DNA from 3 places in the Cohnella candida genome. Region 1 is predicted to be linked to each of the others. Evidence: a T-box and tRNA genes for the amino acid it is inferred to sense, from the RefSeq annotation. Region 1 holds a T-box; the other regions hold tRNA genes.

Region 1 (10,244 bases):
GCCGCTTTATTTCCTGGATCCGGTCACCGGAGCCCTGGGCTTGGCGCACGCGGGCTGGAAAGGGACGGTCGCGGACATCGCCGGCCATACGGTCCGCCGGATGGCGGAAACGTACGGCGCAAAGCCGTCCGATATCCGAGGGGCCATCGGGCCTTCCATCGGAGCTTGCTGCTACGAAGTGGACGAGGCGGTCATCTCCCGCGTTCGGGAGACAATCCGGGACGATCGCGTCTTGACGCCGACGTCGGACGGACGGGCGAGGCTTGACTTGAAAGAATGCAACCGACATCTTATGATAAAAGCAGGAATATTGCCGAGCCGCATCGAATTGTCAACTTGGTGTACCGGCTGCCGGACCGACCTGTTTTTCTCCCACCGGGCGGAGAACGGGAAAACCGGCCGCATGATGAGCTGGCTGGGCAGGAAATCGAGGTGAGCGTTTCCGTGACGCTGGAAAGCCGGATACGGGACGTCGAGGACAGGCTGGCGAGGGCGTGCGCCGCGAGCGGAAGGAAACGCGAAGACGTGACCGTCATCGCCGTGACGAAATACGTATCGACGGCGACGGCCGCGGCGGTCGTGAAAGCGGGAGCCCGGCATATCGGGGAGAACCGCTGGCCCGACGCGAAAGACAAATGGGAAGCGCTGAAGGAACAAGCACAATTTCATTACATAGGATCCCTTCAGACGAATAAAGTGAAGGACGTCGTCGGCCGTTTCCAATACATTCACTCGTTGGACCGGCTGTCGCTCGCGGAAGCGATTCACAAGAAAGCTTCTTCGCTGGGCATCGAGGTGCCGTGTTTGCTCCAGGTCAACGTTTCCGGCGAGGAAAGCAAGCACGGACTGGCGCCGGAGCAAGTTCCGGAACTGATCCGGCAATTGAGGCCGTTGACCGGCGTCAAGCCGATCGGACTGATGACGATGGCCCCGTTCGAAGACGAGCCGGAGCGTACCCGTTCGGTGTTCCGCGCGCTGCGGGAGCTGAGGGACGAACTGAACCGGGCGGCGCTCACCGAAGCCCCGTTGACGGAGCTGTCGATGGGCATGTCGAACGATTTCGAAGTCGCCGTCGAGGAAGGCGCGACCTGGGTCCGTTTGGGAACCGTCCTCGTAGGGAAAGAAGAGATAGAGGCCAATTGATCTTGCCCGCCGCGACCGGCGGGCAGGACGGACATGGAGGAGGGTATACCGTGGGAGTCATGAACAAATTCTTGAATTACTTGGGCTTGCAGGAAGAAGAGGAAATCGACCGGGAACAAGAGCGCCGTTCGATGCAGGAGGAGCAGGAAATTGAAACCCCGGCTTTCGAGTCGCGTAAGAATGTAGGGAAGAACAATGTGGTCAGCATCCATTCCCAGAAATCCGCCCGGATGGTTCTTACCGAACCGAGAACCTACGAAGAGGCGCAGGAAATCGCCGACCATCTGAAAAGCCGCCGCTCCTGCGTCGTGAATCTCCAGAGAATCCGCCGCGAGCAGGCCATTCGGATCGTCGATTTCCTCAGCGGAACGGTGTACGCTTTGGGCGGCAACATATCCAAGCTTGGACCCGACATTTTCCTCTGCACTCCGGACTCCGTGGAAGTATCGGGCACCATCACGGAAATGCTTTCGGAGGAAGCCGATTATCCCAAAATGAGGTGACTCCGGATTGAATGACGTTAAAAATTTCATCGATTTGCTTTACCAAATCTATTTTTACATGGTCCTGATCTACGTGCTGATGTCGTGGCTTCCAGCCGTACGCGAAAGCTTCGTGGGCGAACTTCTCGGCCGCCTGGTCGAACCGTACTTGCGGCCTTTCCGCCGCCTGATTCCTCCGCTCGGAGGCGTGCTGGACATTTCGCCGATCGTCGCTTTGCTGGCGCTCAATTTCGTCGCGCTTGGACTTAAGGCCATCGTGGATTTTTTCATGCGATAGGAAGGGTGCCGAATGCCCCATCAAGAGATTTACGCTCACTTCCATCCGGATGAGAGAGCTTTCGTGGACCGCGCCTGGGAATGGGTCGAACGAGCCGCCGAACGTCACGAGACGAAGCGGACCGATTTTCTGGACCCCCGCCAGGCGCATATTTTATTTGCGCTGGCGAACCGGCATCCCGACGCCGCGGTCCGGCTGGACGGAGGAAGCGCGGACGCCGAGCGCCAAAGAGCCCTCATCGCGCCGGATTACCGGCCGCTGGAGGATGAAGACATGGGGATCGCCGTTTTGGAGATCGCCTCGGGAGACCGACGCGTGTCCGAGCTCGACCACGGGGATTATCTCGGCGCGCTGCTCGGACTCGGGATCAAACGGGACAAGATCGGAGACCTCCACGTCCGGCCCGACGGCTGCCATGCTCTGATCGCGGAAGAAATCGGGGATTTTCTGGTCGGCCACATGAAGCAGGCCCACCGGGTCGACGTCTCCGTTTCGGTGCTTCCGCTGTCCGCTCTGAAGGAAGTGCGGCCCCAGCTTGAGGAGCAGACGATCTCCGTCGCATCTCTCCGCCTGGACGGCATCGCGAGCGACGCCTTCCGGCTCAGCCGGACGAAAATCGTCGATCCGATCCGCGCGGGCCGCTGCCGGGTCAACTGGAAAACGGAAGAGGATCCGTCCACTCCGCTTCGGGCGGGAGATATCGTTTCGATGAAAGGTTTCGGCCGTTTCAAGGTGATGGAAATCGAGGGCGTGTCGAAAAGCGGCAGAACGAGGGTCCGCATCGGCAAATTTGTGTAGGGCGGGCAGAAGGATTTTCGCCGGTTCCGTCGAATTTAGTCAAAAAGCTCGCCAAGCTTTTGCGGACATTAGAAACGAGGAGGCACACCCATGCCACTATCTCCACTGGACATCCATAACAAGGAATTCGGCCGTCGCCTGCGTGGATATGACGAAGATGAAGTCAACGAGTTTCTCGACCAGATCATCAAGGATTACGAAGCGATGATTCGCGAAAATAAAGATCTGCAAAGTCAGCTTGCGACGATGCAGGAGAAGCTCGGCCATTTCGCCAATATCGAGGAGACGCTGAGCAAAACGATCATCGTCGCCCAGGAAGCGGCGGACGAAGTGAAGAACAACGCGAAGAAGGAAGCGCAGCTGATCGTGAAGGAAGCGGAGAAGAACGCCGACCGCATCATCAACGACTCGCTGGCCAAATCGCGCAAAGTCGCTTTGGAAGTGGAAGAGCTGAAGAAGCAGGCGGCGATCTACCGTGCCCGGTTCCGCGCGCTGGTAGAGACGCAGCTCGACCTGCTCGGCAAAGACGGATGGGAGTCGCTCGACATCCGCGAACCGCGCGAAATCGAAGCATAAGGCAGTACTGAAAGGATCTAGCGCCCGAGCCGCAAAACGAGCTTGGGCGTTTCTCATGATTCGCGCCGCCGTATTTGACAAAGTAAGCGCCAAGCCGTATAACAATAGGTAGTTGGAAAAGTCGAAGACGGGAAACAGTAAGCGGGTTCTCGATCCCAGAGAGTTGGCGGCCGCTGCGAGCCAACGTTCGGGCCCTGCCGAACATCGTCCCCGAGACGCCCCTCGAACGTATCTGCCGACCGGCAGCTGCCAGTAGACGGTGCCGGATGTCCGCCGTTACCGGACGGGCCGATTCGCCGTCGGCCGACAAGTGCCGTTGCCGCGTCCAAGTCACGCGGTCAGACGGAACAAGGGTGGTACCGCGAGCGCGCCTCGTCCCTTCATGGGATGGGGCTTTTTTTATTTTCGTACAACGGAAAGGAAGATGCTGCATGCGTCGCGTCGACGTCAAAGAAAAGGCCAGAACCCGCGAGCTCCGCATTCTGGCGGAATGGGACCGGGAGCAAACGTTCCGCAAGTCGATCGAAAACCGCAAGGGAAGACCGAATTTCGTGTTTTACGAAGGGCCTCCGACCGCGAACGGCAAACCGCATATCGGTCACGTGCTGGGTCGCGTCATCAAAGATTTCGTGAGCCGCTACAAAACGATGTCCGGCTACCGCGTCGTCCGGAAAGCCGGATGGGATACGCACGGGCTGCCGGTCGAGCTCGGCGTGGAGAAGCAGCTCGGCATCTCCGGCAAACAGGAAATCGAGAAGTACGGCATCGAGCCGTTCGTGAAGAAGTGCAAGGAGTCCGTGTTCGAATACGAGCGGCAATGGCGCGAGCTTACCGAAGCGATCGCGTACTGGACCGATCTCGACGATCCTTACATCACGCTGCGCAACGAGTATATCGAGAGTGTTTGGAACATTCTCGCCACGATCCACGACAAGGGCTTGCTGTATCGCGGGCACCGCGTCAGCCCTTACTGCCCGGACTGCCAGACGACGCTTAGCTCGCACGAGGTGGCGCAAGGCTACGAGGACGTTAAGGACTTGACCGCGACGGCGAAATTCCGGCTCAAAGACAGCGGAGAGTTCGCGCTCGCCTGGACGACGACGCCGTGGACGCTGCCCGCGAACGTCGGTCTGGCCGTTAACCCGGACATCGAGTACGCCCGCCTGCGCCAAGGCGATGCAACGTACATCGTCGCGGCTTCGCTGGCCGACAAGGTCATGAAAGGCGAATACGAGACGGTCGGCACGGTTCGCGGACGCGAATTGGTCGGCTTGGCCTACGAGCCGGTATTCCCGTTCGCCGCGGGTCTGGAAGGCGCGTTCCGCGTCGTAGACGCCGAATACGTCACGGACGCCAGCGGTACGGGGATCGTCCACATCTCGCCGGCGCACGGCGAGGACGACAACCGGGTTGCCCGCCAGCATGGGCTGCCGATGCTCATGGTCGTCAACAATGCGGGCAAGTACACCGAACAAGTGACCGACTTCGCGGGGCGCTTCGTCAAAGACTGCGATCTCGACATCGTCAAAGACTTGACCGCGCGCGGCTTGCTGTACCATAAGGAGAAATACGAGCACAGCTATCCGTTCTGCTGGCGCTGCAAATCCCCGCTGCTGTACTACGCGACCGAAAGCTGGTTCATCCGGACGACCGCGGTCAAGGATCAACTGATCGCCAATAACAAGACGATCGCCTGGTATCCCGAGCATCTCCGCGACGGCCGTTTCGGCAAGTTTCTCGAGGACCTCGTCGATTGGAATATCAGCCGAAACCGTTACTGGGGCACTCCTCTCAACGTCTGGGTTTGCGAAACCTGCGGCAAGGAGAAAGCGCCGCACAGCCACGCGGAAATGCGGGCTCTCGCCATCGGTTCGGTGCCGGAGGATTTGGAGCTGCACAAGCCGTATGTCGACGACGTCACCCTCCGCTGCGGTTGCGGCGGTACGATGAAACGGACCTCGGAAGTCATCGACGTGTGGTTCGACAGCGGTTCGATGCCTTTCGCGCAATACCACTATCCGTTCGGCGACGAGAAGGCGTTCGAGGAACAGTACCCGGCGGACTTCATCTGCGAAGGCATCGACCAGACGCGCGGCTGGTTTTTCAGCCTCCTGGCCGTATCCACGCTGTTCAACGGAAAAGCGCCTTACAAATCGGTCATCTCGACCGGCCACGTTTTGGATGAGAACGGCCAGAAAATGAGCAAATCGAAGGGCAACGTCATCGATCCTTGGGAAATCATCAACGAATTCGGCACGGACGCGTTCCGTTGGGCGCTTCTCGCGGACAGCGCGCCGTGGAACAGCAAACGGTTCTCCAAAAACATCGTCGCCGAGGCGAAGTCCAAAGTGATCGATACGCTCGTGAATACCCATGCGTTTTACGCGCTGTACGCGGACATCGACGGCTTCGTGCCTTCGGAGCATCCGGAGCGGGTTCCCGGCAACAAGCTGGACCGCTGGATCCTGTCCCGCCTGAACACGCTGACCGGGGAAGTCCGCAAGGGCCTGAGCGCCAACGATTTCCTGAACCCGGCGAGCGCGATCGAAGCGTTCGTGGACGAATTGTCCAACTGGTACGTTCGCCGTTCGCGAGACCGCTTCTGGGGCACCGGGCTGACGGAGGATAAAATCGCCGCCTACCAGACGCTGAGAGAGACGCTGATGACGCTGTCGCGCCTGATCGCGCCTTACGCGCCTTTCGTGTCGGAAGACATCTACGGCAATTTGGGAGGAGAAGGAAGCGTTCATTTGGCGGACTTCCCGGTGGAGGACGCTTCGGCGACCGACGAGGCGCTGGAACGCGAAATGGCAGCCGTGCGCGCGGTGGTGGAATTGGCCCGCAACGTCCGGAACGAATCCGGCATCAAAACGCGCCAGCCGTTGTCCGAGCTGCTCGTCTCCTTGTCGGAGGATTTCGACCTGGCCGGTTACGAAGACATCGTCAAGGACGAAATCAACGTGAAGCGCATTTCGATCGTGTCGGACGACAGCGGCTTCGTCAGCTTCAACCTGAAGCTGAACCTGAAAATCGGCGGCAAAAAATACGGCAAAAACGTCGCGCCGATCCAGCAGGCTTTGAAGGCTTTGTCCGCGGACGAATCCCGCGACGTCGTTCGTAGCGGGAAGTTCGCGTTCGCGACGCCGGAAGGAGATGCGCTCGAGATTCCGCTCGAGGAGCTGCTGGTGGAGAAAGAAGCCAAGTCCGGCTTCGCTTCCGCTTCGGGCGGCGGCGTCACCGTGGCGCTCAATACCGAGATCACGCCGGAGCTGGAACAGGAAGGCTTGGTGCGCGAAGTGATCCGGGCCGTGCAGGACACCCGCAAAAAAATGAATTTGCCGATCGAGCTCCGCGTAGACTTGGTATTGGACGTGGACGCCGAGACGGAAGCGGCGCTGCGCGCGTTCCCGCACGTGCTGAAGGAAAACGTGCTTGTGGGCGACTTCTCCTTCGGCCGCTCGGAGGAGACGGAATCCGTTCAGGCCGGCGACCGGACGATCGGAATCCGCATCGTCACCGGAGGATAAACCGGGCGGGAAATGCCAACCTAATAGGACATACGAAGAAAACGAGCTCCGTCCGCCGGAGGTCGGCCCCTGGTCGACCGCCCGGCGCGGGCTCGTTTTTTGGCGGAAGGGAGGAAGCGGAATGGCGGAACCTACGGACAAGGAACGGGACGATCGTACGCCGCGGCGGATCACGATCCGGCCCAACCCGAGGCCGGCTGCCGTCGTCAAGGACGGGGCGTCCCGGCCGTCTGGCGCGACGGCAATGTCCGAGATGGCAGCCCCCGGAATAGGCGCCGCGGGCGGAATTACCCCGGCACCTGAGGCGGGCGCGCTGCAAGGCACGCTGTCCCTGCTCTCGGAACGCATCGAGCGTTTGGCGATGGACATGGACAAAGCCCAGCTTCGCGAATACGTGGACCTGGTGCACAAGCCGTGGCTCCTGATTTGGCGGAACTTCATCTCCGGATTGTCGCGCGGGATCGGCATCGCGCTCGGCTTCACCTTTTTCGCGGCGACGATCGTTTGGATGCTGCAAGTCCTGGGCAAACTCAATCTTCCCATCGTCGGGGATTATATCGCCGACATCGTCCGTATCGTGCAACGGCAGCTCCAAATCAATCCTTATTAAAGAAGCGGCTTACCGCTCGTCGTAAATTTCGTCGGGCTCAAGCAGGGGATCGCCTTCGTTGCGGTCCAAATAATGATAGTACTCCCGGTTACGGACGACGGAGACGTGTTTCCCCGTGATGTCCGTGGCCAGAAAGCTCTCGATCGGCTCCACGAAGCCCTCGTTTTCGCCGGCTTCGATATACACGGAGTCGTAATCTTCGATATCGTTATTTTCGGCCATGGCGGGACTATTCGAGTTGCCCCAGGACGCCACGATCTGCCACGCGTCTTCGCCGTCAAAGCCGGTATATTCGGTTGCGTCCAGGCTGGTGCGGCCGAACGGCGGCTGCAGGAACTGCTCTTCGACCGGCCGGCGCGCGGAGGTGTTTTGACGGGGCTCGTGCTCCACACAGCGGTCAGCCGTCGGCAGGGCTTCCAGCCGCTCGGGCGGGATGAATGCCCCGCATTCTTTGCACCGGCCGTACTCGCCCGTATCCATCCGCTCGAGCGCGGCTTCCACGCGTTCAAGCCGGAAAGCGTCCCGTTCCAGCAAGGCGAGGTCTTTGCCGCGTTCGAACGTTTCGGTTCCGAGATCCCCCGGATGGTTGTCGTACGCGGACAATTCGTCTATGGAATCGCGTTGGGCGGAGGACAACTGATAATGGTCGTTCGCGTGCACCCGTTGCTCGAGGTCGCTTTTTTCCTTCAGCAGCCGCCGCCGCAAAGCCTGCATCCGTTCCTGGTTCATCGGAAGGCTCATTGACGCCCACTCCTTTCGTCCTGACACCTATTGTTCTCTGCCGCCGCCGGTTTTACGTACCGCCGGGCGGGGTGAAGATCGGCCAATTCTGCCTTGATTTGCATGGGCATGCCGTTTTCTCCCGGTTCATGGACGCTGGTTCCGGCGATGTGATAAAATGGGCACGTTGGATAATCGGGAGAAGGGCGGAAATCATCCATGCAACGGCGCATTTGGCCCCTTTGGACTTATTACGCGGTCGCGGTGTTGGTGTTTTTGATCGACTACGCGAGCAAAAAAATCGTCGCGAACAACCTTGAATTGAACGACCGGATTCCGGTCCTGGGCAATTTCTTCGTGCTGACTTCGATCCGCAACCGCGGAGCCGCATTCGGGATTTTGCAAGAGCAGCGGTGGTTCTTCATCGTGATCACGGTCGCGGTCGTCTCGGCGATCGTCTGGTATTTCGGGCGGTCTTACCGGACGGGAAGCCGGCTGCTCATGGTCGCGCTGGGCATGATCCTGGGCGGCGCCGTAGGCAACTTCCTGGACCGCGCCTTGTTCGGGGAAGTCGTCGATTTTCTGCAATTCAATTTCGGCAGCTACACGTTTCCGATTTTCAATCTGGCCGATACCGGCATTTGCGTCGGTGTGGCTTTGGTGATTCTGGATTCGCTGCTGTCGTCCAAACAGGAGAAGAACGAGAATGGCAACGGAGAAAAATCCGGCGAAGAGCAGCCCGTCTGAAGAATGGGAGCAGACCGCCATGGAAGAAAATGAACGCATGCACGAATGGACGGTAAACGCGGAACAGGCCGGCGAACGGGCGGACAAGCACGTGACGGATAGCATGGGAGACCCGGCGGTTTCCCGTTCCCAAGTGCAGGAGTGGATCCGCACGGGCGCCGTGACTTTGAACGGTGCGCCATGTAAGCCGAACGCCAGAGTCGCCGAAGGAGACCGGGTGGTCGTAGAAATTCCGGAGCCCGAACCCGTGGAGCTGGTGCCTGAAAACATCCCCCTCGAAATCGTCTACGAGGATGCCGACGTCGTCGTCATCAACAAGCCGAGGGGCATGGTCGTGCATCCGGCCGCCGGCCATCCGAACGGCACGGTCGTCAATGCTTTGCTGTACCTTTGCAAGGACCTGTCCGGCATTAACGGCGTCATGCGGCCCGGCATCGTGCACCGCATCGACAAGGATACGTCCGGTCTGCTGATGGCCGCGAAAAACGACCTCGCCCACGCCTCGCTGGCGGAACAGTTGAAAGAGCACTCGGTCAACCGCCGGTATTTGGCGATCGTCTACGGCGTCATCCCGCATGACCGCGGCACGATTGACGCGCCGCTCGGGCGGGATCCGCAGGACCGCAAGCTGTATACGGTCACCGAGAAGGGCGGCAAACGGGCGGTCACCCATTTCGCCGTGCTGGAACGGTTCGGCGACTATACGCTCGTCGAGCTGAAGCTGGAGACGGGGCGCACGCACCAAATCCGCGTCCACATGAAGTACATCGGCTTCCCGCTGGTTGGCGATCCCGTGTACGGAGGAAGGGCCGGGCGGACGCTCGGCATGTCCGGGCAGGCGCTGCATGCCGGCGTGCTCGGCTTCGTTCACCCGCGGACGGGCGAGTCGCTGGAGTTTTCGGCCCCGATGCCGGAAGATATGGAGCATGCGCTGAACATATTGCGGACGAGGTGAACCTCGGCTGGCGGCAATCAGCGGAAATAGCGGAACCTCGGTTCCGCTATTTTTTGTTGTAGGCAACTGTTCGCCGGACTAGCGAACCACAGGTTCGTTAGTTCGTGCAAAAAGCATATTAGTGACATCCAATGTTGCTATTTTAGTGGTTGAGCGTCTGTTGGGCCATTTAGTGGCACCCAGAGTCGCTATTTCGGCGGAAGAGCGTCTGTTGGGCCATTTAGTAATACCCAGCGTCGCTATTTTTCGTTGAAAGCGGCGACTCGCCATATTCGCTATTTCGGGCGAAAAGGGTGGGTCGGAGCGAATATCGACCCCAGGTTCGTTATATCGGCGAAAAATCGAAATAGCGTCCAAATAACGTACCCTAGGTTCGTTATTTCGCCGA
Region 2 (10,244 bases), 2.6 Mb from region 1:
CCGGAATTCTCCCGTCCCGAGGTCGCGAAGATCCTGATCGAGGGTATGTCCGAAGCAAGCAAAGCCTATAGCATTTAATGATCATAAAGATCCGCCTTGTCCCATAGAATGTAGGGAATTTATTCCCGGGACGGGGTGGATTTTTTGTTTTCGACCGGTAATCGTAAAGGATGGAGCAGACTCGACTTCCGGCGGCGGATTGTCGTCTGGCTGACGGGGCGCGGGTGGTTCAGGCTGGGGATCGCCGCGGGCTTGGTGGCGCTGACGGCCGCCGTATTTCTGACGGAAATCCCGTCATCGCGCACCTGGTCGTATTGGTCCCTTCCGCTGTCGGGCAAAGTCATCGTCCTAGACGCGGGGCACGGGGGAGCGGACGGCGGAGCGGTAAGCCGGGAAGGGACGATCGAGAAGGACATCAATCTCGCGATCGTGCTGCACCTGCGCGATTATCTTCAGCAGGCGGGTGCCTTGGTCACGTTGACCCGCGAAGGCGACTACGATTTGGCCAAGCCGGGGACTAAAGGTTATTCGAAGCGGAAAACCCAGGATCTGCTGGAGAGAGTCGGTCTCATTAACGGTCGGAAAGCCGACATGGTGCTCAGCGTTCACATGAACAGCATCCCGTCGCCGAAGTGGTCGGGTGCCCAGACGTTTTATTTTTCGGGGAACGTAGAGGGAAGCCGCCTTGCGGCAGACATTCAAGCGGAAATTCGGACCGCGCTTGGCAACACGGAACGCGTAGCCAAGCCTAACGATACGGTCTATCTGCTGAAAACGCTTGAAATGCCGGCGGCGCTCGTGGAAGTGGGGTTTCTGTCCCATCCGGAGGAGGCCAGGCTGCTGGCGGACGAAAATTACCAGAAGAAGGTTGCGGCGGCCATATACCGCGGCGTTCTGAGGTTTTCGACCGGCAAAAGCGACCAGCCTTAGTCCTATGCTATAATGGGGGCATAGGAAGTCCAACAGTGGAGGTTGCCAAGGATGCTAACGAGAGAATCGATATTGGAAGCGGTAAAAGCGGTCCAGGAGCCGACGCTGCGCAAAGGATTGACGGATCTCGGGCTGATCCGCGACGTCGTGGCGAGGGAAGGGTCCGCCTCTTTGACCGTGGTCCTCCATCCCGACAGCACGGAGCGGGCACCGGAATTGGAACGCGAGCTGACGGCGGCATTGGCGGCGGTTGGGGCCGCTTCGCCGCATTTCCGTTTTCGGCCGATGACCGAGCATGAGAAGGCGGAGACGTTATCCAAGCTTCATCCCGAAGACGCAGCGGGGACCGTGAAGGAAGGGAAACCGGCCGCGCCGGTAAAGGGACATGGCGCGGGACTGGAACGGAATGCGCTCCTTCATCCGGAAAGCGGCGTGGAGTTCATCGCGATCGCGAGCGGCAAAGGAGGCGTCGGCAAATCGACCGTGACCGTGAACCTGGCGGCCGCGCTCGCCCGCAAAGGCAAGCGCGTGGGGCTTATCGACGCAGACATATACGGCTTTAGCGTGCCGGACATGATGGGTATCGAAGAGCGTCCGGAGCAGGTCGGCGAGAAAATCATGCCCGTCGAGCGGTTTGGCGTAAGGGTCATTTCGATGGGGTTCTTCGTCGAGGATAACAGCCCAATCGTATGGCGCGGTCCGATGCTCGGCAAAATGCTGCGGAACTTTTTCGCCGAAATCGAGTGGGGCGAGTTGGACTACTTGCTTCTGGACCTTCCGCCGGGAACGGGGGACGTCGCACTTGACGTGCATCAGATGATCCCGCAAAGCAAAGAGATCATCGTGACGACTCCGCACGCCACGGCCGCCTTCGTAGCGGCGAGGGCCGGTTCCATGGCGATCAAAACGAACCATGAAATCCTGGGCGTCGTCGAGAACATGGCGTATTACGAATGCAGCGGCTGCGGCAAGCGGGATTACGTGTTCGGACGGGGAGGCGGCGGCAAGCTGGCGGAAACGCTGCATACCGATTTGCTGGCTCAATTCCCGCTGGGCGCGCCGGAGAACCATCCTTCCGAGCCTGACTTCTCGCCATCCATCTATAAAGCCGATACGGCGACAGGTGAAGCTTACGACCGATTGGCGGAAGCCGTTATCGAGCGCTGCGGCAAATAAACGCATAACGACACAACGACACAACGACAAAGGCTGTTCCGTGAAGGAACAGCCTTTTATTTTGCAACGTTAACCTTTAACCGCCGGAGCTTCCGCCGCCGCCACTGCCGCTTTCTCCGCTGCTGCCTCCGCTTTGGCCGCCTTGGCCTTCGCCTTTACTCTGCTGGCCGCCTTGACTCGAGGCTTCTTTAGGCGTCAGTTCATCCTTCACGACCGTTTGCAGCATTTTCATGATTTCGAGCTTGAACAATGGATTTTGAATGGCTTCGGTCACTCCGGCCATCATCTGTTTGCGGAACTCCGTGGTTTTCATCGAATCGGACAGAACCCGCTGCGCTTCCGGATTTTTGAGCATGTCGATCATGTCTTTCTGGTAACCCGGATCCTTCATGAGGTCTTTGTGGATCTGCTTATTGTCTTTGCTGACGGCTTTGGCGAATTCCCCCGCGAATTTCGGATCTTTCATGATCGTCTCTATCACCCGGCTGTAATCCGGGGACGTGAGGACGTCCTTCACCGCCAGTTTCACTTGTTCATGGTCTTGAGCCGTCATGCCCTTCATGAGCAGAGTGCTCCCGCCTTCGGCGGTCGAGGAGGAGGCTTTCACGATCGCTTTCTGCGCTTCCTCCGAGCCGAGAATGTCGATGACCATGCTTTTGACTTCTTTGTAGCTCATTTGACCGCCGCCGCTGTCGCTGGATTCCTGGCCGCAGGAGGCGAGCACGAGCATAAGCGCGGCAGCCGCCCCGGCGAACCGCAGCCTTCGAAGCATACCGACCTCTCCCTTCGGATGGGGATTCTGGCTCTAGTATGCGTAGCGCCGCGGGCGATTATCAGGGTGGATTCATGGCTTTTTGGCAGGATCGTTGGTAAAATGGGAAGAACAAATGGCAGGAGGAGTTCAACCTTGAATTTGCGCAAATGGATGAAGCTATTCGGAACCACCATTTTGATCGGCGGAGCTGTTTCCTTGATCATAGGCGTGTGCATGCAGCTCAGCGATCCGACGTTCCGGAATATAGTAGCCGACGGTTGGCTCTATAACATGTTCCAAATGGCGATGATCGGATTTACATTCGGCGCCTTCGCGCATATGGGATTTTTCGCCTATCTCATGCTGAATTACATTGCCAGAAGCATTTTCAAAAGACCCCAGCTGTGGGTGGCGCTGCAAGGCTTTACGACCGCATTCGTGCTGGTCGAAGTGGCCTACGGAGTATACGGAACCAACTTTCCGGAAGCGACGTTCTGGGCGGTTCCCCTTGCGTTGACGGCGGCTGCGCTTCTCGTGGCCTGGCGTAAGGTTCACGAAACGACATCCGGCGCATGGGTGCCTACCGTGTTTTTCCTCGTCACGGTGACCGTACTGGAAGGAGTGCCTGCCTTTCGTACGGGAAGCCTTTCTTCGCTCGTGTTCCAGCTGGTACCGCTATTCGTGTGCAACAGTTACCAGATCATGAGGCTGCACCGGATCCTGGATACGAAAGTCGCAGTATCGGAAACCGCGAAGGCCGGTTGATCGCTTATACGAGTTCGTTCCAAGCGGAACGGTCTTCCACCGTTTTGTCCCTCGTCTCGGCTTGGCCCAGCAATTGGCCGACGGTCACGAAGTCGTAGCCTTGGGCGCGGAGCTGATCGATGATGATCGGAAGCGCTTCATGCGTCTGTTTGCAGGAATCGCTGGCATGAAGCAGGATGATGTCTCCCGGATGGGCTTTGCCGACCACGCGGTTCACGATCGTGTCCACGCCGGGGTTTTTCCAATCCAGCGAATCGGTATCCCATTGGATGACCTTATAGCCGAGATCGTCCGCGACGCTCAGCACCCGCTTGTCGAAGTCTCCGTTCGGCATGCGGATCAATTTCGGGGATTTGCCCGTCAGTTCCGTCAGCATGCTGTGAGCGGTCGAGATTTGCTTGCGGATTTCGTCTTCTCCATATGAGCTGTAATTATCGTGTTTGTGGCCGTGGCTGCCCACTTCGTACCCGGAATCCACGATGCGTTTGACCAGCTCGGGATGCGTTTTGCTCCAGGGGGAGGACAGGAAGAACGTGACGTTCTTCACGCCTTTGTTCTCCAGGATGTCCAAAATCGGAGCGGCCCGCTTTTCGCCCCAACTGATGTCGAACGTGAGGGCGACGACTTTGCGTTCGGTCGGCACGCTGTACACGGCTGCGGGCGGGTGCGGGGCGAACACGCTGAGGTTGTCCTTTTCCACCCAAATGACGGCCAGGGACAGCAGTACGGCTAAAGTCAGGAATAACGTTTGCCGGATCTTTTTGGCGTTCAGTACGTAAAAAAAGTTCATAGGGGTTCACAGGGCTCCTTTCGGTCGACGGAAATAAGTTTCCGGGCTTGGCTACTATCAATGTATGGCTTGACTCTCGGACTTATTCTATTTCCTCAAAGGGAGGAGATTCGTATGTTCACGCGCCGGGCGCTAGCCCTGTCTTGGCGGGAAATCCGGCCATACGTCGTGTTTTCCGCGCTTTTGTTTTTCGCCGGCATCATCGTAGGCGGAGCGCCTAACGGCTCTATGGATTGGCTTCGAGATCAGTTGAAGGGAATCGGCGATCTGGCCGATAAGGCCCGTCAAGCCGACAACCCCCAGCTCGCGTTTTTCCGAATTATCTTTATCAATAACCTGAGCAAATCCGTCATGGCCATGTACATCGGCATCGTGGCGGGCATTTTTCCGTTTATCATGCTGTTGACCAACGGAATGATCATCGGATATCTTTTCGGAGGGATGGCCGACCAGGGAGAGAACGTCTGGCTGCTCGTCGCCAAAGGGATTTTGCCGCACGGCATTTTAGAACTGCCCGCCTTGTTCTTGGCTTGCGGTTTCGGGATGCGGCTGGGTTTTACGCTGATCAAGGGGATCTTCCGTTCCGCTTTAGGCAAACCCGAACCGTGGGGAGCCTTCGTCCGGACGGCAGCGGGCACGATTCCGGCGCTCGTTCTCATTGCGCTCATGCTGCTTGTCGCAGCGGGGATTGAAAGCACGGTCACGTATTGGCTCATGGGATCCTGATGCGTATCACGGATTGCCGGTTTCCGGTCATAAACCGGGGCAGTTTGGTGCATAACACTAAAACATGCCGGAAGCGGGAACATCCGCCTCATCGCCGGCGATCCGTCCATACGCGACAGGAGGAACGAACGATCATGCTCGGGATGATGTTCACGGACAAAGAGTGCAGGGAATTCGGCTATTTGCTGCGCAAGGAATTGGACGAAATGCTTCTGGATATCGGGGACCGCCGGCTGGACGGGCCCGTGAAGGAAGCCATCACGAAACGGTACAAAATCATTTTCCGCATGTACGCGCGTCTCGCCTCTCCGAAGGAACTATCCCGGTATGCCGTTGGACTGCGTTCCCAGCGCTAGAGGACTTGACTCCCCCGCGGACCCTGTGATAAATTATCTATCGCCCCTCGTTGAGAGGCAAAGCGGTAGATGGCGAACGAGCCGCGGCTGGGATGAAAGAAAATACCAGTTGCGAATGCCTAGCCTGCTGTGATATATTATAAAAGTCGCCGTTAGCGCGGCGGACGAAAAAGCGAAGCGCCGATATCACTGGATGCCGAGCTGAATTGCTCCTTGAAAACTGAACATCGAGCGTAATACGGTTGAGCTTCGGCTCAACAAACCAGCTTTAACTTTTGAGCCTTCAAGGTTCTTCAATAAGGTTTTACCTTTATGGAGAGTTTGATCCTGGCTCAGGACGAACGCTGGCGGCGTGCCTAATACATGCAAGTCGAGCGGATCTCTGAGGGAGCTTGCTCCCGAAGAGGTTAGCGGCGGACGGGTGAGTAACACGTAGGCAACCTGCCCATAAGACCGGGATAACATTCGGAAACGAATGCTAAGACCGGATACGCAGCGAGGTCGCATGATCTTGCTGGGAAACACGGCGCAAGCTGTGGCTTATGGATGGGCCTGCGGCGCATTAGCTAGTTGGTGAGGTAACGGCCCACCAAGGCGACGATGCGTAGCCGACCTGAGAGGGTGAACGGCCACACTGGGACTGAGACACGGCCCAGACTCCTACGGGAGGCAGCAGTAGGGAATCTTCCACAATGGACGCAAGTCTGATGGAGCAACGCCGCGTGAGTGAGGAAGGCCTTCGGGTCGTAAAGCTCTGTTGCCAGGGAAGAACGCCAGGGAGAGTAACTGCTCCCTGGGTGACGGTACCTGAGAAGAAAGCCCCGGCTAACTACGTGCCAGCAGCCGCGGTAATACGTAGGGGGCAAGCGTTGTCCGGAATTATTGGGCGTAAAGCGCGCGCAGGCGGTTTCTTAAGTCTGGTGTCTAAGTGCGGGGCTCAACCCCGTGATGCACTGGAAACTGGGAGACTTGAGTGCAGAAGAGGAGAGCGGAATTCCACGTGTAGCGGTGAAATGCGTAGAGATGTGGAGGAACACCAGTGGCGAAGGCGGCTCTCTGGACTGTAACTGACGCTGAGGCGCGAAAGCGTGGGGAGCAAACAGGATTAGATACCCTGGTAGTCCACGCCGTAAACGATGAGTGCTAGGTGTCGGGGGGGTCCACCCCTCGGTGCCGAAGTTAACACATTAAGCACTCCGCCTGGGGAGTACGGTCGCAAGACTGAAACTCAAAGGAATTGACGGGGACCCGCACAAGCAGTGGAGTATGTGGTTTAATTCGAAGCAACGCGAAGAACCTTACCAGGTCTTGACATCCCCCTGAATCCTCTAGAGATAGAGGCGGCCTTCGGGACAGGGGAGACAGGTGGTGCATGGTTGTCGTCAGCTCGTGTCGTGAGATGTTGGGTTAAGTCCCGCAACGAGCGCAACCCTTGAGCTTAGTTGCCAGCACGTTATGGTGGGCACTCTAGGCTGACTGCCGGTGACAAACCGGAGGAAGGCGGGGATGACGTCAAATCATCATGCCCCTTATGACCTGGGCTACACACGTACTACAATGGCCGGTACAACGGGTCGCGAAGCCGCGAGGCGGAGCCAATCCCAGCAAAGCCGGTCTCAGTTCGGATTGCAGGCTGCAACTCGCCTGCATGAAGTCGGAATTGCTAGTAATCGCGGATCAGCATGCCGCGGTGAATACGTTCCCGGGTCTTGTACACACCGCCCGTCACACCACGAGAGTTTACAACACCCGAAGCCGGTGGGGTAACCGCAAGGAGCCAGCCGTCGAAGGTGGGGTAGATGATTGGGGTGAAGTCGTAACAAGGTAGCCGTATCGGAAGGTGCGGCTGGATCACCTCCTTTCTAAGGAGCCCTTCGGGGCAATAAAGTCCACATCCGCTTGCGGAGTGGCACGTATTACGCTCGAGTTCAGTTTTGGGGGAGCAAGCCTCCTTCAATTGAATACCGCGCATCGTTTGGCGACATGCGCAACCTGTCTGGTGGTAATGGCGGAGGGGTTCCACGCGTACCCATCCCGAACACGACCGTTAAGCCCTCCAGCGCCAATGGTACTTGGACCGAAGGGTCCTGGGAGAGTAGGACGCCGCCAGGCAGGCCCATTATGGGTCTTTTTCATGGCCTGATCAATATTGGCCTTTAGCTCAGCTGGTTAGAGCGCACCCCTGATAAGGGTGAGGTCGGTGGTTCGAGTCCACTAAGGCCAACCAATTTGATAATTCCCATGGGGACGTAGCTCAGCTGGGAGAGCACCTGCCTTGCACGCAGGGGGTCAGGAGTTCGATCCTCCTCGTCTCCACCATTTGTACCCTTGCACCTTGAAAACTGGATAGCGAAACGAAAGCAATGCGCTGAAGAAAACATCAAGCACCTTGTGTCTTGACTGCAACTGTGATCCTTGTGATTGCAGCAAGGTTAAGCTAATAAGGGCGCACGGTGGATGCCTAGGCGCCAGGAGCCGACGAAGGACGCGACGAACAGCGATATGCCTCGGGGAGCCGTAAGTGGGCGTTGATCCGGGGATCTCCGAATGGGGAAACCCAGCTGCGGTAATGCGCAGTTACCCTCTGCTGAATCCATAGGCAGAGTGGAGGCACACCCAGGGAACTGAAACATCTAAGTACCTGGAGGAGAAGAAAACAAGAGTGATTCCGTCAGTAGCGGCGAGCGAAAGCGGATTAGCCCAAACCAGGGAGCTTGCTCCCTGGGGTTGTGGGACGTCTCACATGGAGTGATAAAAGAGCAGGTTAGGCGAAGAGGACTGGAAAGTCCCGCTATAGAAGGTAAGAGCCCTGTAGCCAAAAGCCTGCTCTCTCCGAGACGGATCCCGAGTACCGCGGGACACGTGAAACCCCGTGGGAATCCGGCAGGACCATCTGCCAAGGCTAAATACTCCCTGGCGACCGATAGTGAAGCAGTACCGTGAGGGAAAGGTGAAAAGCACCGCGGGAGCGGAGTGAAAAAGAACCTGAAACCGTGCGCTTACAAGAAGTCAGAGCCCGATTAATGGGTGATGGCGTGCCTTTTGTAGAATGAACCGGCGAGTTACGTTCACGTGCAAGGTTAAGCTGTAGAGGCGGAGCCGAAGGGAAACCGAGTCTGAATAGGGCGCTTAAGTACGTGGTCGTAGACCCGAAACCGTGTGATCTACCCCTGTGCAGGGTGAAGGTGCGGTAATACGCACTGGAGGCCCGAACTCGTGAGCGTTGAAAAGCTCTGGGATGACGTGGGGGTAGGGGAGAAATTCCAATCGAACTCGGAGATAGCTGGTTCTCCCCGAAATAGCTTTAGGGCTAGCCTCGAGGTTTAGCATCATGGAGGTAGAGCACTGATTGGGTGCGGGGCCCGCCAAGGGTTACCAAGTCCAGTCAAACTCCGAATGCCATGGATGTGTACTCGGGAGTCAGACGGCGAGTGCTAAGATCCGTCGTCAAGAGGGAAAGAGCCCAGATCATCAGCTAAGGTCCCCAAGTGTGTGTTAAGTGGGAAAGGATGTGGAGTTGCGAAGACAACCAGGATGTTGGCTTAGAAGCAGCCACCATTTAAAGAGTGCGTAATAGCTCACTGGTCGAGTGACTCTGCGCCGAAAATGTAACGGGGCTAAACACACCACCGAAGCTATGGCATGACACTAGGTGTCTTGGGTAGGGGAGCGTTGTATGCGGGTTGAAGTCAGACCGGAAGGACTGGTGGACTGCATACAAGTGAGAATGCCGGTATGAGTAACGAAAAGACAAGTGAGAATCTTGTCCGCCGAAAGCCTAAGGGTTCCTGGGGAAGGTTCGTCCGCCCAGGGTAAGTCGGGACCTAAGGCGAGGCCGAAAGGCGTAGTCGAAGGACAACAGGTTGAAATTCCTGTACCACCGTAAGCCGTTACGAGCGATGGGGGGACGCAGGAGGGCAAGGACGCGAGCTGATGGAATAGCTCGTCCAAGCAGTGAGGGGTGTGTGCAGGCAAATCCGCACACTATAACCTTGAGCTGTGATGGGGAGGGAAAATTGCAGTACCGAAGGTCTTGTGCTCACGCTGCCGAGAAAAGCCTCTAGCCAGGCGAAGGTGCCCGTACCGTAAACCGACACAGGTAGGCGAGATGAAAATTCTAAGGCGCGCGGAAGAACTCTCGTTAAGGAACTCGGCAAAATGACCCCGTAACTTCGGGAGAAGGGGTGCCCCGGTAGCGTGAATAGCGCGAGGGGGCCGCAGTGAAGAGGCCCAAGCGACTGTTTAGCAAAAACACAGGTCTGTGCGAAGCCGTAAGGCGAAGTATACGGGCTGACGCCTGCCCGGTGCTGGAAGGTTAAGGGGAGCGGTTAGGGGCAACCCGAAGCTGTGAACCGAAGCCCCAGTAAACGGCGGCCGTAACTATAACGGTCCTAAGGTAGCGAAATTCCTTGTCAGGTAAATTCTGACCCGCACGAATGGCGTAACGATCTTGGGCGCTGTCTCAACGAGAGATCCGGTGAAATTTTAGTACCTGTGAAGATGCAGGTTACCCGCGACGTGACGGAAAGACCCCATGGAGCTTTACTGCAGCTTGATATTGGACTTTGGTACGGTCTGTACAGGATAGGTGGGAGCCTTGGAAGCCGGAGCGCCAGCTTCGGTGGAGGCGACGTTGGGATACCACCCTGATCGTATCGGAGTTCTAACCTGTCACCGTGAATCCGGTGAAGGGACCGTGTCAGGCGGGCAGTTTGACTGGGGCGGTCGCCTCCTAAAAAGTAACGGA
Region 3 (10,244 bases), 1.8 Mb from region 1:
TCCTCGACGATCGTCGGATCGGCCATGCGCGCTACGCCGCCGGCTGCCCGAATATCGGACGGAACGCGTTCCAGCGCCATGACGGCGGTTGCTCCAGCCGCTTCGGCGATTTTAGCTTGCTCGGCGCTCATGACGTCCATGATGACGCCGCCTTTTTGCATTTCGGCCATGCCGCGTTTGACTCTCGAAGTTCCCGTTTCCATGATCCATGCCTCCCGAAGATTCTAACTCTTGATTTTACAGCAAGGTTTACCAATAGGCAACCTATTAAGTCGGGATTTAGAAAAGACCGACGATTCCTTTAAACAGCGAGGAGAAGAAGTGGCCGATACCGCGGAAGAACAGGCTCAGCCATCCGGCCTTGTTCACGTCGTCGTTCGCCACCATATCGACGGTTGCCGTCATTTCTTTGCCGGTTGCGGGATCGGTGTACTTGACGGTAGCGGTCCCCACTTTGTCGCCTTGCTTCACCGGAGCCGGAAGCGGATCCTGGTTCGCTTTAATCGTCGATTCCGTGATGTTGACCGTCGAGCCTTTCGGCGCCATGATCGTAACGTCTTGTCCCGTGACGACTGGTACGCTGGAATGCTTGCCCTTGCTGACTTTCAGGGTTTCGATGCCTTTCAGGGGCGTCTTGGCTTCCACGATCGTCTTCTTCTCGAAATTGTTGAAGCCGTAATCGAACAGCTTCGCCGTCTCCAGGAATCGTGTTCCGTCGTACAGCCCGCCCGGAACGTTCATCACGACCGCGATCAGCCGCGTGCCGTTGCGGAGCGACGTACCCGTAAAGCAGTTACCGGCCGTCGGCGTATGGCCCGTCTTCAAGCCGTCAACGCCCGGATACGCGAATTTGCGGAAGTTCGGAATGTTTTTGTTGGATTCCAGCATCCAGTTCCAGTTCGGCGTAGAGGTTTTGTCCCTCTCCCGGAATTTCAGGCTCGGGATCTTCGACACCTCGAGGAACTGAGGCATTTCCTTCAAAATGTGGTACGCAAGAGTTGCGGAATCGCGGGCGGACATCATCGTCTCGCCGCCGCCCGATGGACGGAAGTTCTTGGGCATATCCGCAACGTCAAGTCCGGTCGTGTTGACGAAGTGGGTGTTTTTCATGCCGAGCTGCTGCGCGGTCTCGTTCATTTGCTCGACGAAGGCCTGCTCGGATCCTCCCAGAAACTCGGCCAGCTGTACGGTGGCGTCGTTCGCGGAGGCGACCGCCATGGCGACGTACAGTTCCTTGACCGTATGTTTCTCGCCTTTGGCCAAGAATACGCGGCTGCCGACTTGTGCGGCGGCATTCTCGCCCGTGGTCACGACGTCGTCCCATTTGATTTTGCCCTGTTCGACGGCTTTTTCCACGAGATACTCGGTCATCATTTTCGCCATGCTCGCGGGAGGCAGCTTGTCGTCCGCATTATGCTCGTACAGGACTTGTCCCGTCTCCGCATCCATCAGGAAAGCGGCTTGCGCGTTCAATTGAAGATCGGGCATAGAGGATGCCGCCGCGGCGGACGCGGATCCGGCAAACAGCATCATGGACAACATACCGAACAAAACGGACATGGAGACGAAGCGTTTGGAGATAGATGGCAAACGACGATACGGTGTATGAGGACGGTTCAAAACGTTCTCTCCCTTTTCGATAAATTACGACCTTCATTGTAACATAAGGGAATAGGCGAGAAAAAAGGCTTTCGAATCAATTCCAGCATTTCGCTGGAGATGGAAAAAATAAAACCGCAGGACCGGCGATACCGGCGATCCTGCGGCTTTCATGGCTGCGGAATTATAAGGAATAGTTAGGCGCTTCTTTGGTGATTTGGACGTCGTGCGGATGGCTCTCGCGAAGTCCCGCGCCCGTAATACGGACGAATTCGGTGTCGTTCTTGAGCTCTTCGATCGTGCCCGTGCCGCAATAGCCCATGCCCGAACGGAGACCGCCGATCAACTGATGAATCGTATCCTTGAGCGGCCCTTTGTAAGGCACGCGGCCCTCGATGCCTTCCGGAACGAGCTTGCTCTCGTTCTCTTGGAAGTAACGGTCCTTGCTGCCTTCCTTCATGGCGCCGATGGAGCCCATTCCGCGGTACGACTTGTACCGGCGGCCTTGGTAAATTTCCGATTCGCCGGGGCTTTCTTCCGTGCCCGCGAACAAGCTGCCGAGCATGACCGCGCTCGCTCCCGCCGCGATGGCTTTGGTGACTTCGCCGGAATACTTGATGCCGCCGTCCGCGATAATCGGAACGTTATATTCCCGCGCCACGGTGGCGCAATCGTAAATGGCCGTGATTTGCGGTACACCGATGCCGGCGACGATCCGCGTCGTGCAGATGGAGCCCGGCCCGATGCCGACTTTGACGATCGAGGCCCCGGCTTCGATCAGCTCGCGGGTCGCTTCGCCCGTCGCCACGTTGCCCGCCACGATCGGCAATTCCGGATACTTGTCGCGAAGCTTGCGCACCATCGACACGATGTCGATGTGGTGACCGTGCGCGGAGTCGACGACCAGCAGATCGATCCCCGCCTGAATCACCGCTTCGGCCCGCTCGAACGTATCTTTCGATACGCCTACCGCCGCTCCGACGAGCAGCCGTCCGTGTTGGTCTTTCGCCGCGTGCGGGAACTGGATCGCTTTTTCGATATCCTTGATCGTAATCAAGCCCTTGAGCGTGTTCGTTTCGTCCACGAGCGGCAGCTTCTCGATCTTGTGCTTCTGAAGAATGACCTCCGCTTCCTGGAGCGTCGTGCCTACCGGGGCGGTGACCAGATTGTCGCGCGTCATCACGCTGTCGATCTTGATGGAATAATCATGCACGAAACGCAAGTCGCGATTGGTGAGGATCCCGACCAGCTTGCCTTCTCCGTCCACGATCGGAACACCCGAAATGCGATACTTGCCCATCAGTTCTTCCGCGTCATATACGTGATGGTCCGGGGTCAGCGAGAAGGGATTGGTGATAACCCCGCTCTCCGAACGTTTCACCCGGTCGACTTCTTCCGCTTGCTGAGCTACCGACATGTTCTTATGAATGATGCCGATGCCGCCTTCCCGGGCGATGGCGATCGCCAAAGCCGATTCCGTGACCGTGTCCATTCCCGCGCTGATCAACGGAATGTTCAGCTTTACGGAAGGACTGAGCCTGGTTGACACGTCTACGTCCCGGGGAAGAATCGTCGATTTCCTGGGGATGAGCAGCACGTCGTCAAACGTGAGTCCTTCCTTGGCGAATTTGTTCTGCCACACGAGCATTTCCCTCCTTTGCCGGCTGCTTGCCGGACCATGTCTCCGATTGATTATAGGCAATCTTAGCAGAGGCACCTGGGGCTGTCAAGAACAATCCCGGTGCCGGAAAACCGCGCCGTTCGGGCGAATTTCGCGAATATTCCGACCATATCGGATCAGAAAACCGGGTACCGGCTGGACGAATTCCAAATCAGGTAAGAAGGAAAACCGGCTTGTTTGGCCGCTCGGATCTGCTCCCGAATTTGGTCCGGCCCATAGACCTGATGGGGTTGAACCCAAGACGCCGTAAATCCTTGGAGCCAGGGCCTGACGTCCGCCGGCTTCTTCCCTTGCCGACGAAGAACTTTATTCCGCTTGGACGCGTCTTGCATGGCCTTCGTCACGATAGGACCAGGGGTCAGATCAGGATTCGGGATCCCCCACGTTCCGTTGTTGTAGTGAGAGGGATATACCATCGGGGACAGCACGTCCGACACCGGCGCAAGATCGACCCAGCGCTGACCGATCCCCATATCCGAAGTGGTCGACCCGACCATCCCGAAAACGTCCGCCGATACGCGCAATCCGCGCGCGTGGGCTTCCCCTGCGGCATACCTCAGGAATTGGCGGATCGCCTCGCTTTTGCTGCGCCCGCGGGAGTATGGGTAGGCGATCTCCCGGTCCCTATTCGCTGCGATATCCGGAAAACGTACGTAATCGAACTGCACCTCGTCGAATCCGGCAGCCGCCGCCTCTTGGGCGAGTGCGGCCGGATATGCCCAAGCCTCCTCGTTGTACGGGTCAAGCCAGGCATGCCCGCGTCGATCGGTCCATACGGTGCCGTCCTTACGTTTCAACGCCAGATCAGGCCGCGCAAGGGCCGCTTCTGAATCCTTAAAGGACACGATCCTTGCGATCACATAGACCCGGCGGCTTTTGAGATCGCGGACAACCGCACGCAGGCGCCGGGCGGCGGGCGTTTCCGACCGAACGAAGCGCTTTGCATCGGAAGTACGGGTGAGCGACAGAAGCCGCGCTCCGCTGTTGACGTCAAGCACGACGGCGTTGAGCTCGGTGTTGTTGAGCAACGCATGGATCGACTTCATCTTGGAGCCGGACAGAGCAGCGAAGGTGGATACGTAAATGCCGCGGACGCTCTGTCTCGGGGGATTCGGCACGAACGGTGCCGCCGCACCGATCGCAATGCGCCTTTGTAAGTCCGTCGTTTTCGATTTGACCGTAAAACGTACGGGCTGCGATACAGTCGTTCCCTTAGATGCGACGGGCTCGGCCAGATCAGGACCATCCTCCCGCGTGCAGCCCGGCAATACCAAAGCGGTGAAGACGAAAACGACGAGAATCAACAGGTTCCGGGCAGTCGGTGTCGGCATGGAACGTTCGCCTCCTGGCAGCCGTTTTCCTTAGTGTGGCTGCGTTCGGCCGAACCTGTGATGTAAGATTGCTGGGAAAAGAGGAAATGAAAAAAGCACCTTCCGTCGAATGACGGAAAGTGCTTTAACGGTTTATAGGCTTGCGCCCTGAAAACCGGATAGCGAAACGTGAAAGCAGTGCTGAAGAAACAATCACCTGTGTTACTGCGTAGGATAAGCCCTCGACCGATTAGTACCCGTCAGCTGCACGCGTTGCCGCGCTTCCACCCCGGGCCTATCAACCTGGTGTTCTTCCAGGGGTCTTACGAATTGGGAAATCTCATCTTGAGGCGGGCTTCGCGCTTAGATGCTTTCAGCGCTTATCCCTCCCGCACTTGGCTACCCAGCGGTGCTCCTGGCGGAACAACTGGTACACCAGCGGTGCGTCCATCCCGGTCCTCTCGTACTAAGGACAGCCCCTCTCAAATTTCCTACGCCCGCGACAGATAGGGACCGAACTGTCTCACGACGTTCTGAACCCAGCTCGCGTACCGCTTTAATGGGCGAACAGCCCAACCCTTGGGACCTACTTCAGCCCCAGGATGCGATGAGCCGACATCGAGGTGCCAAACCTCCCCGTCGATGTGGACTCTTGGGGGAGATAAGCCTGTTATCCCCAGGGTAGCTTTTATCCGTTGAGCGATGGCCCTTCCATTCGGTACCACCGGATCACTAAGCCCGACTTTCGTCCCTGCTCGACTTGTTGGTCTCGCAGTCAAGCTCCCTTATGCCTTTGCACTCTTCGCGCGATTTCCAACCGCGCTGAGGGAACCTTGGGGCGCCTCCGTTACTTTTTAGGAGGCGACCGCCCCAGTCAAACTGCCCGCCTGACACGGTCCCTTCACCGGATTCACGGTGACAGGTTAGAACTCCGATACGATCAGGGTGGTATCCCAACGTCGCCTCCACCGAAGCTGGCGCTCCGGCTTCCAAGGCTCCCACCTATCCTGTACAGACCGTACCAAAGTCCAATATCAAGCTGCAGTAAAGCTCCATGGGGTCTTTCCGTCACGTCGCGGGTAACCTGCATCTTCACAGGTACTAAAATTTCACCGGATCTCTCGTTGAGACAGCGCCCAAGATCGTTACGCCATTCGTGCGGGTCAGAATTTACCTGACAAGGAATTTCGCTACCTTAGGACCGTTATAGTTACGGCCGCCGTTTACTGGGGCTTCGGTTCACAGCTTCGGGTTGCCCCTAACCGCTCCCCTTAACCTTCCAGCACCGGGCAGGCGTCAGCCCGTATACTTCGCCTTACGGCTTCGCACAGACCTGTGTTTTTGCTAAACAGTCGCTTGGGCCTCTTCACTGCGGCCCCCTCGCGCTATTCACGCTACCGGGGCACCCCTTCTCCCGAAGTTACGGGGTCATTTTGCCGAGTTCCTTAACGAGAGTTCTTCCGCGCGCCTTAGAATTTTCATCTCGCCTACCTGTGTCGGTTTACGGTACGGGCACCTTCGCCTGGCTAGAGGCTTTTCTCGGCAGCGTGAGCACAAGACCTTCGGTACTGCAATTTTCCCTCCCCATCACAGCTCAAGGTTATAGTGTGCGGATTTGCCTGCACACACCCCTCACTGCTTGGACGAGCTATTCCATCAGCTCGCGTCTTTGCCCTCCTGCGTCCCCCCATCGCTCGTAACGGCTTACGGTGGTACAGGAATTTCAACCTGTTGTCCTTCGACTACGCCTTTCGGCCTCGCCTTAGGTCCCGACTTACCCTGGGCGGACGAACCTTCCCCAGGAACCCTTAGGCTTTCGGCGGACAAGATTCTCACTTGTCTTTTCGTTACTCATACCGGCATTCTCACTTGTATGCAGTCCACCAGTCCTTCCGGTCTGACTTCAACCCGCATACAACGCTCCCCTACCCAAGTCGTAGCCTTCACTTCACTCTGGTGTGTTTAGCTGGGGCATTTGGTCAGAATCCTTGAACGACCTCTAAGGTCGATTCTGACTAATGTCCCGGTGCCAACCAGAACAAAGTGAAGACTACGACATGCCATAGCTTCGGTGGTGTGTTTAGCCCCGTTACATTTTCGGCGCAGAGTCACTCGACCAGTGAGCTATTACGCACTCTTTAAATGGTGGCTGCTTCTAAGCCAACATCCTGGTTGTCTTCGCAACTCCACATCCTTTCCCACTTAACACACACTTGGGGACCTTAGCTGATGATCTGGGCTCTTTCCCTCTTGACGACGGATCTTAGCACTCGCCGTCTGACTCCCGAGTACACATCCATGGCATTCGGAGTTTGACTGGACTTGGTAACCCTTGGCGGGCCCCGCACCCAATCAGTGCTCTACCTCCATGATGCTAAACCTCGAGGCTAGCCCTAAAGCTATTTCGGGGAGAACCAGCTATCTCCGAGTTCGATTGGAATTTCTCCCCTACCCCCACGTCATCCCAGAGCTTTTCAACGCTCACGAGTTCGGGCCTCCAGTGCGTATTACCGCACCTTCACCCTGCACAGGGGTAGATCACACGGTTTCGGGTCTACGACCACGTACTTAAGCGCCCTATTCAGACTCGGTTTCCCTTCGGCTCCGCCTCTACAGCTTAACCTTGCACGTGAACGTAACTCGCCGGTTCATTCTACAAAAGGCACGCCATCACCCATTAATCGGGCTCTGACTTCTTGTAAGCGCACGGTTTCAGGTTCTTTTTCACTCCGCTCCCGCGGTGCTTTTCACCTTTCCCTCACGGTACTGCTTCACTATCGGTCGCCAGGGAGTATTTAGCCTTGGCAGATGGTCCTGCCGGATTCCCACGGGGTTTCACGTGTCCCGCGGTACTCGGGATCCGTCTCGGAGAGAGCAGGCTTTTGGCTACAGGGCTCTTACCTTCTATAGCGGGACTTTCCAGTCCTCTTCGCCTAACCTGCTCTTTTATCACTCCATGTGAGACGTCCCACAACCCCAGGGAGCAAGCTCCCTGGTTTGGGCTAATCCGCTTTCGCTCGCCGCTACTGACGGAATCACTCTTGTTTTCTTCTCCTCCAGGTACTTAGATGTTTCAGTTCCCTGGGTGTGCCTCTTCATGAGCTATGGATTCACTCATGAGTAACTGCGCATTACCGCAGCTGGGTTTCCCCATTCGGAGATCCCCGGATCAACGCCCACTTACGGCTCCCCGAGGCATATCGCTGTTCGTCGCGTCCTTCGTCGGCTCCTGGCGCCTAGGCATCCACCGTGCGCCCTTATTAGCTTAACCTTTGCTGCAATCACAAGGATCACAGTTGCAGTCAAGACACAAGGTGCTTGATGTTTTCTTCAGCGCATTGCTTTCGTTTCGCTATCCAGTTTTCAAGGTGCAATTCCTTCGCTGCCTCATCGGCAGGAAGATCATCTTATCACGGCTGGCTTCGTCGCTCAACCCACAAAAGTTGGCAATTCGCTTCGCCGATAAGAATCGAATGGTGGAGACGAGGAGGATCGAACTCCTGACCCCCTGCGTGCAAGGCAGGTGCTCTCCCAGCTGAGCTACGTCCCCATAGGGTAATGAAATTTGGTTGGCCTTAGTGGACTCGAACCACCGACCTCACCCTTATCAGGGGTGCGCTCTAACCAGCTGAGCTAAAGGCCAATATTGTCAGGCCATGAAAAAGACCCATAATGGGCCTGCCTGGCGGCGTCCTACTCTCCCAGGACCCTTCGGTCCAAGTACCATTGGCGCTGGAGGGCTTAACGGTCGTGTTCGGGATGGGTACGCGTGGAACCCCTCCGCCATTACCACCAGACAGGTTGCGCATGTCGCCAAACGATGCGCGGTATTCAATTGAAGGAGGCTTGCTCCCCCAAAACTGAACTCGAGCGTAATACGTGCCACTCCTGCAAGCAGGATGTGGACTTTACTGCCCCGAAGGGCTCCTTAGAAAGGAGGTGATCCAGCCGCACCTTCCGATACGGCTACCTTGTTACGACTTCACCCCAATCATCTACCCCACCTTCGACGGCTGGCTCCTTGCGGTTACCCCACCGGCTTCGGGTGTTGTAAACTCTCGTGGTGTGACGGGCGGTGTGTACAAGACCCGGGAACGTATTCACCGCGGCATGCTGATCCGCGATTACTAGCAATTCCGACTTCATGCAGGCGAGTTGCAGCCTGCAATCCGAACTGAGACCGGCTTTGCTGGGATTGGCTCCGCCTCGCGGCTTCGCGACCCGTTGTACCGGCCATTGTAGTACGTGTGTAGCCCAGGTCATAAGGGGCATGATGATTTGACGTCATCCCCGCCTTCCTCCGGTTTGTCACCGGCAGTCAGCCTAGAGTGCCCACCATAACGTGCTGGCAACTAAGCTCAAGGGTTGCGCTCGTTGCGGGACTTAACCCAACATCTCACGACACGAGCTGACGACAACCATGCACCACCTGTCTCCCCTGTCCCGAAGGCCGCCTCTATCTCTAGAGGATTCAGGGGGATGTCAAGACCTGGTAAGGTTCTTCGCGTTGCTTCGAATTAAACCACATACTCCACTGCTTGTGCGGGTCCCCGTCAATTCCTTTGAGTTTCAGTCTTGCGACCGTACTCCCCAGGCGGAGTGCTTAATGTGTTAACTTCGGCACCGAGGGGTGGACCCCCCCGACACCTAGCACTCATCGTTTACGGCGTGGACTACCAGGGTATCTAATCCTGTTTGCTCCCCACGCTTTCGCGCCTCAGCGTCAGTTACAGTCCAGAGAGCCGCCTTCGCCACTGGTGTTCCTCCACATCTCTACGCATTTCACCGCTACACGTGGAATTCCGCTCTCCTCTTCTGCACTCAAGTTTCCCAGTTTCCAGTGCATCACGGGGTTGAGCCCCGCACTTAGACACCAGACTTAAGAAACCGCCTGCGCGCGCTTTACGCCCAATAATTCCGGACAACGCTTGCCCCCTACGTATTACCGCGGCTGCTGGCACGTAGTTAGCCGGGGCTTTCTTCTCAGGTACCGTCACCCAAGGAGCAGTTACTCTCCCTGGCGTTCTTCCCTGGCAACAGAGCTTTACGACCCGAAGGCCTTCCTCACTCACGCGGCGTTGCTCCATCAGACTTGCGTCCATTGTGGAAGATTCCCTACTGCTGCCTCCCGTAGGAGTCTGGGCCGTGTCTCAGTCCCAGTGTGGCCGTTCACCCTCTCAGGTCGGCTACGCATCGTCGCCTTGGTGGGCCGTTACCTCACCAACTAGCTAATGCGCCGCAGGCCCATCCATAAGCCACAGCTTGCGCCGTGTTTCCCAGCAAGATCATGCGACCTCGCTGCGTATCCGGTCTTAGCATTCGTTTCCGAATGTTATCCCGGTCTTATGGGCAGGTTGCCTACGTGTTACTCACCCGTCCGCCGCTAACCTCTTCGGGAGCAAGCTCCCTCAGAGATCCGCTCGACTTGCATGTATTAGGCACGCCGCCAGCGTTCGTCCTGAGCCAGGATCAAACTCTCCATAAAGGTAAAACCTTATTGAAGAGCCTTGAAGGCTCAAAAGTTAAAGCTGGTTTGTTCGAGCCGAAGCTCAAACCGTATTACGCTCGATGTTCAGTTTTCAAGGAGCAATCTACTCAGCTCGAAAGCCTTTCGTATAGCGCCGCTCACGAAGCGGCTTAAATAATATATCACG

The links. The T-box of region 1 lies ahead of ileS (isoleucine--tRNA ligase). A T-box ahead of a tRNA ligase gene usually reads a tRNA of that ligase, here a tRNA-Ile.
Region 2: it encodes a tRNA-Ile, which carries the amino acid that the T-box ahead of ileS (isoleucine--tRNA ligase) is inferred to sense. The anticodon was not compared.
Region 3: it encodes a tRNA-Ile, which carries the amino acid that the T-box ahead of ileS (isoleucine--tRNA ligase) is inferred to sense. The anticodon was not compared.

What each region holds. Positions count from the first base shown of each region.
Region 1 covers NZ_CP033433.1:885,986-896,229, forward strand. Annotated here, with positions in the region: gene pgeF (peptidoglycan editing factor PgeF) at 1-436, shown strand, start outside; gene EAV92_RS04040 (YggS family pyridoxal phosphate-dependent enzyme) at 445-1,143, shown strand; gene EAV92_RS04045 (cell division protein SepF) at 1,194-1,646, shown strand; gene EAV92_RS04050 (YggT family protein) at 1,654-1,923, shown strand; gene EAV92_RS04055 (YlmH family RNA-binding protein) at 1,936-2,721, shown strand; gene EAV92_RS04060 (DivIVA domain-containing protein) at 2,812-3,297, shown strand; T-box leader at 3,413-3,680, shown strand; gene ileS (isoleucine--tRNA ligase) at 3,729-6,824, shown strand; gene EAV92_RS04070 (DUF5665 domain-containing protein) at 7,078-7,434, shown strand; gene EAV92_RS04075 (TraR/DksA C4-type zinc finger protein) at 7,444-8,175, opposite strand; gene lspA (signal peptidase II) at 8,374-8,901, shown strand; gene EAV92_RS04085 (RluA family pseudouridine synthase) at 8,921-9,856, shown strand.
Region 2 covers NZ_CP033433.1:3,606,743-3,616,986, reverse strand. Annotated here, with positions in the region: gene sat (sulfate adenylyltransferase) at 1-78, shown strand, start outside; gene cwlD (N-acetylmuramoyl-L-alanine amidase CwlD) at 235-930, shown strand; gene EAV92_RS16465 (Mrp/NBP35 family ATP-binding protein) at 982-2,106, shown strand; gene gerD (spore germination lipoprotein GerD) at 2,183-2,878, opposite strand; gene EAV92_RS16455 (KinB-signaling pathway activation protein) at 3,014-3,625, shown strand; gene pdaB (polysaccharide deacetylase family sporulation protein PdaB) at 3,630-4,415, opposite strand; gene EAV92_RS16445 (stage II sporulation protein M) at 4,530-5,141, shown strand; gene EAV92_RS16440 (hypothetical protein) at 5,276-5,497, shown strand; rRNA gene EAV92_RS16435 (16S ribosomal RNA) at 5,807-7,359, shown strand; rRNA gene rrf (5S ribosomal RNA) at 7,493-7,609, shown strand; tRNA gene EAV92_RS16425 (tRNA-Ile) at 7,648-7,724, shown strand; tRNA gene EAV92_RS16420 (tRNA-Ala) at 7,741-7,816, shown strand; rRNA gene EAV92_RS16415 (23S ribosomal RNA) at 7,928-10,244, shown strand, end outside.
Region 3 covers NZ_CP033433.1:4,326,839-4,337,082, reverse strand. Annotated here, with positions in the region: gene pdxS (pyridoxal 5'-phosphate synthase lyase subunit PdxS) at 1-206, opposite strand, end outside; gene EAV92_RS20015 (D-alanyl-D-alanine carboxypeptidase family protein) at 280-1,620, opposite strand; gene guaB (IMP dehydrogenase) at 1,784-3,241, opposite strand; gene EAV92_RS20005 (putative glycoside hydrolase) at 3,397-4,611, opposite strand; rRNA gene EAV92_RS20000 (23S ribosomal RNA) at 4,821-7,861, opposite strand; tRNA gene EAV92_RS19995 (tRNA-Ala) at 8,065-8,140, opposite strand; tRNA gene EAV92_RS19990 (tRNA-Ile) at 8,157-8,233, opposite strand; rRNA gene rrf (5S ribosomal RNA) at 8,271-8,387, opposite strand; rRNA gene EAV92_RS19980 (16S ribosomal RNA) at 8,523-10,075, opposite strand.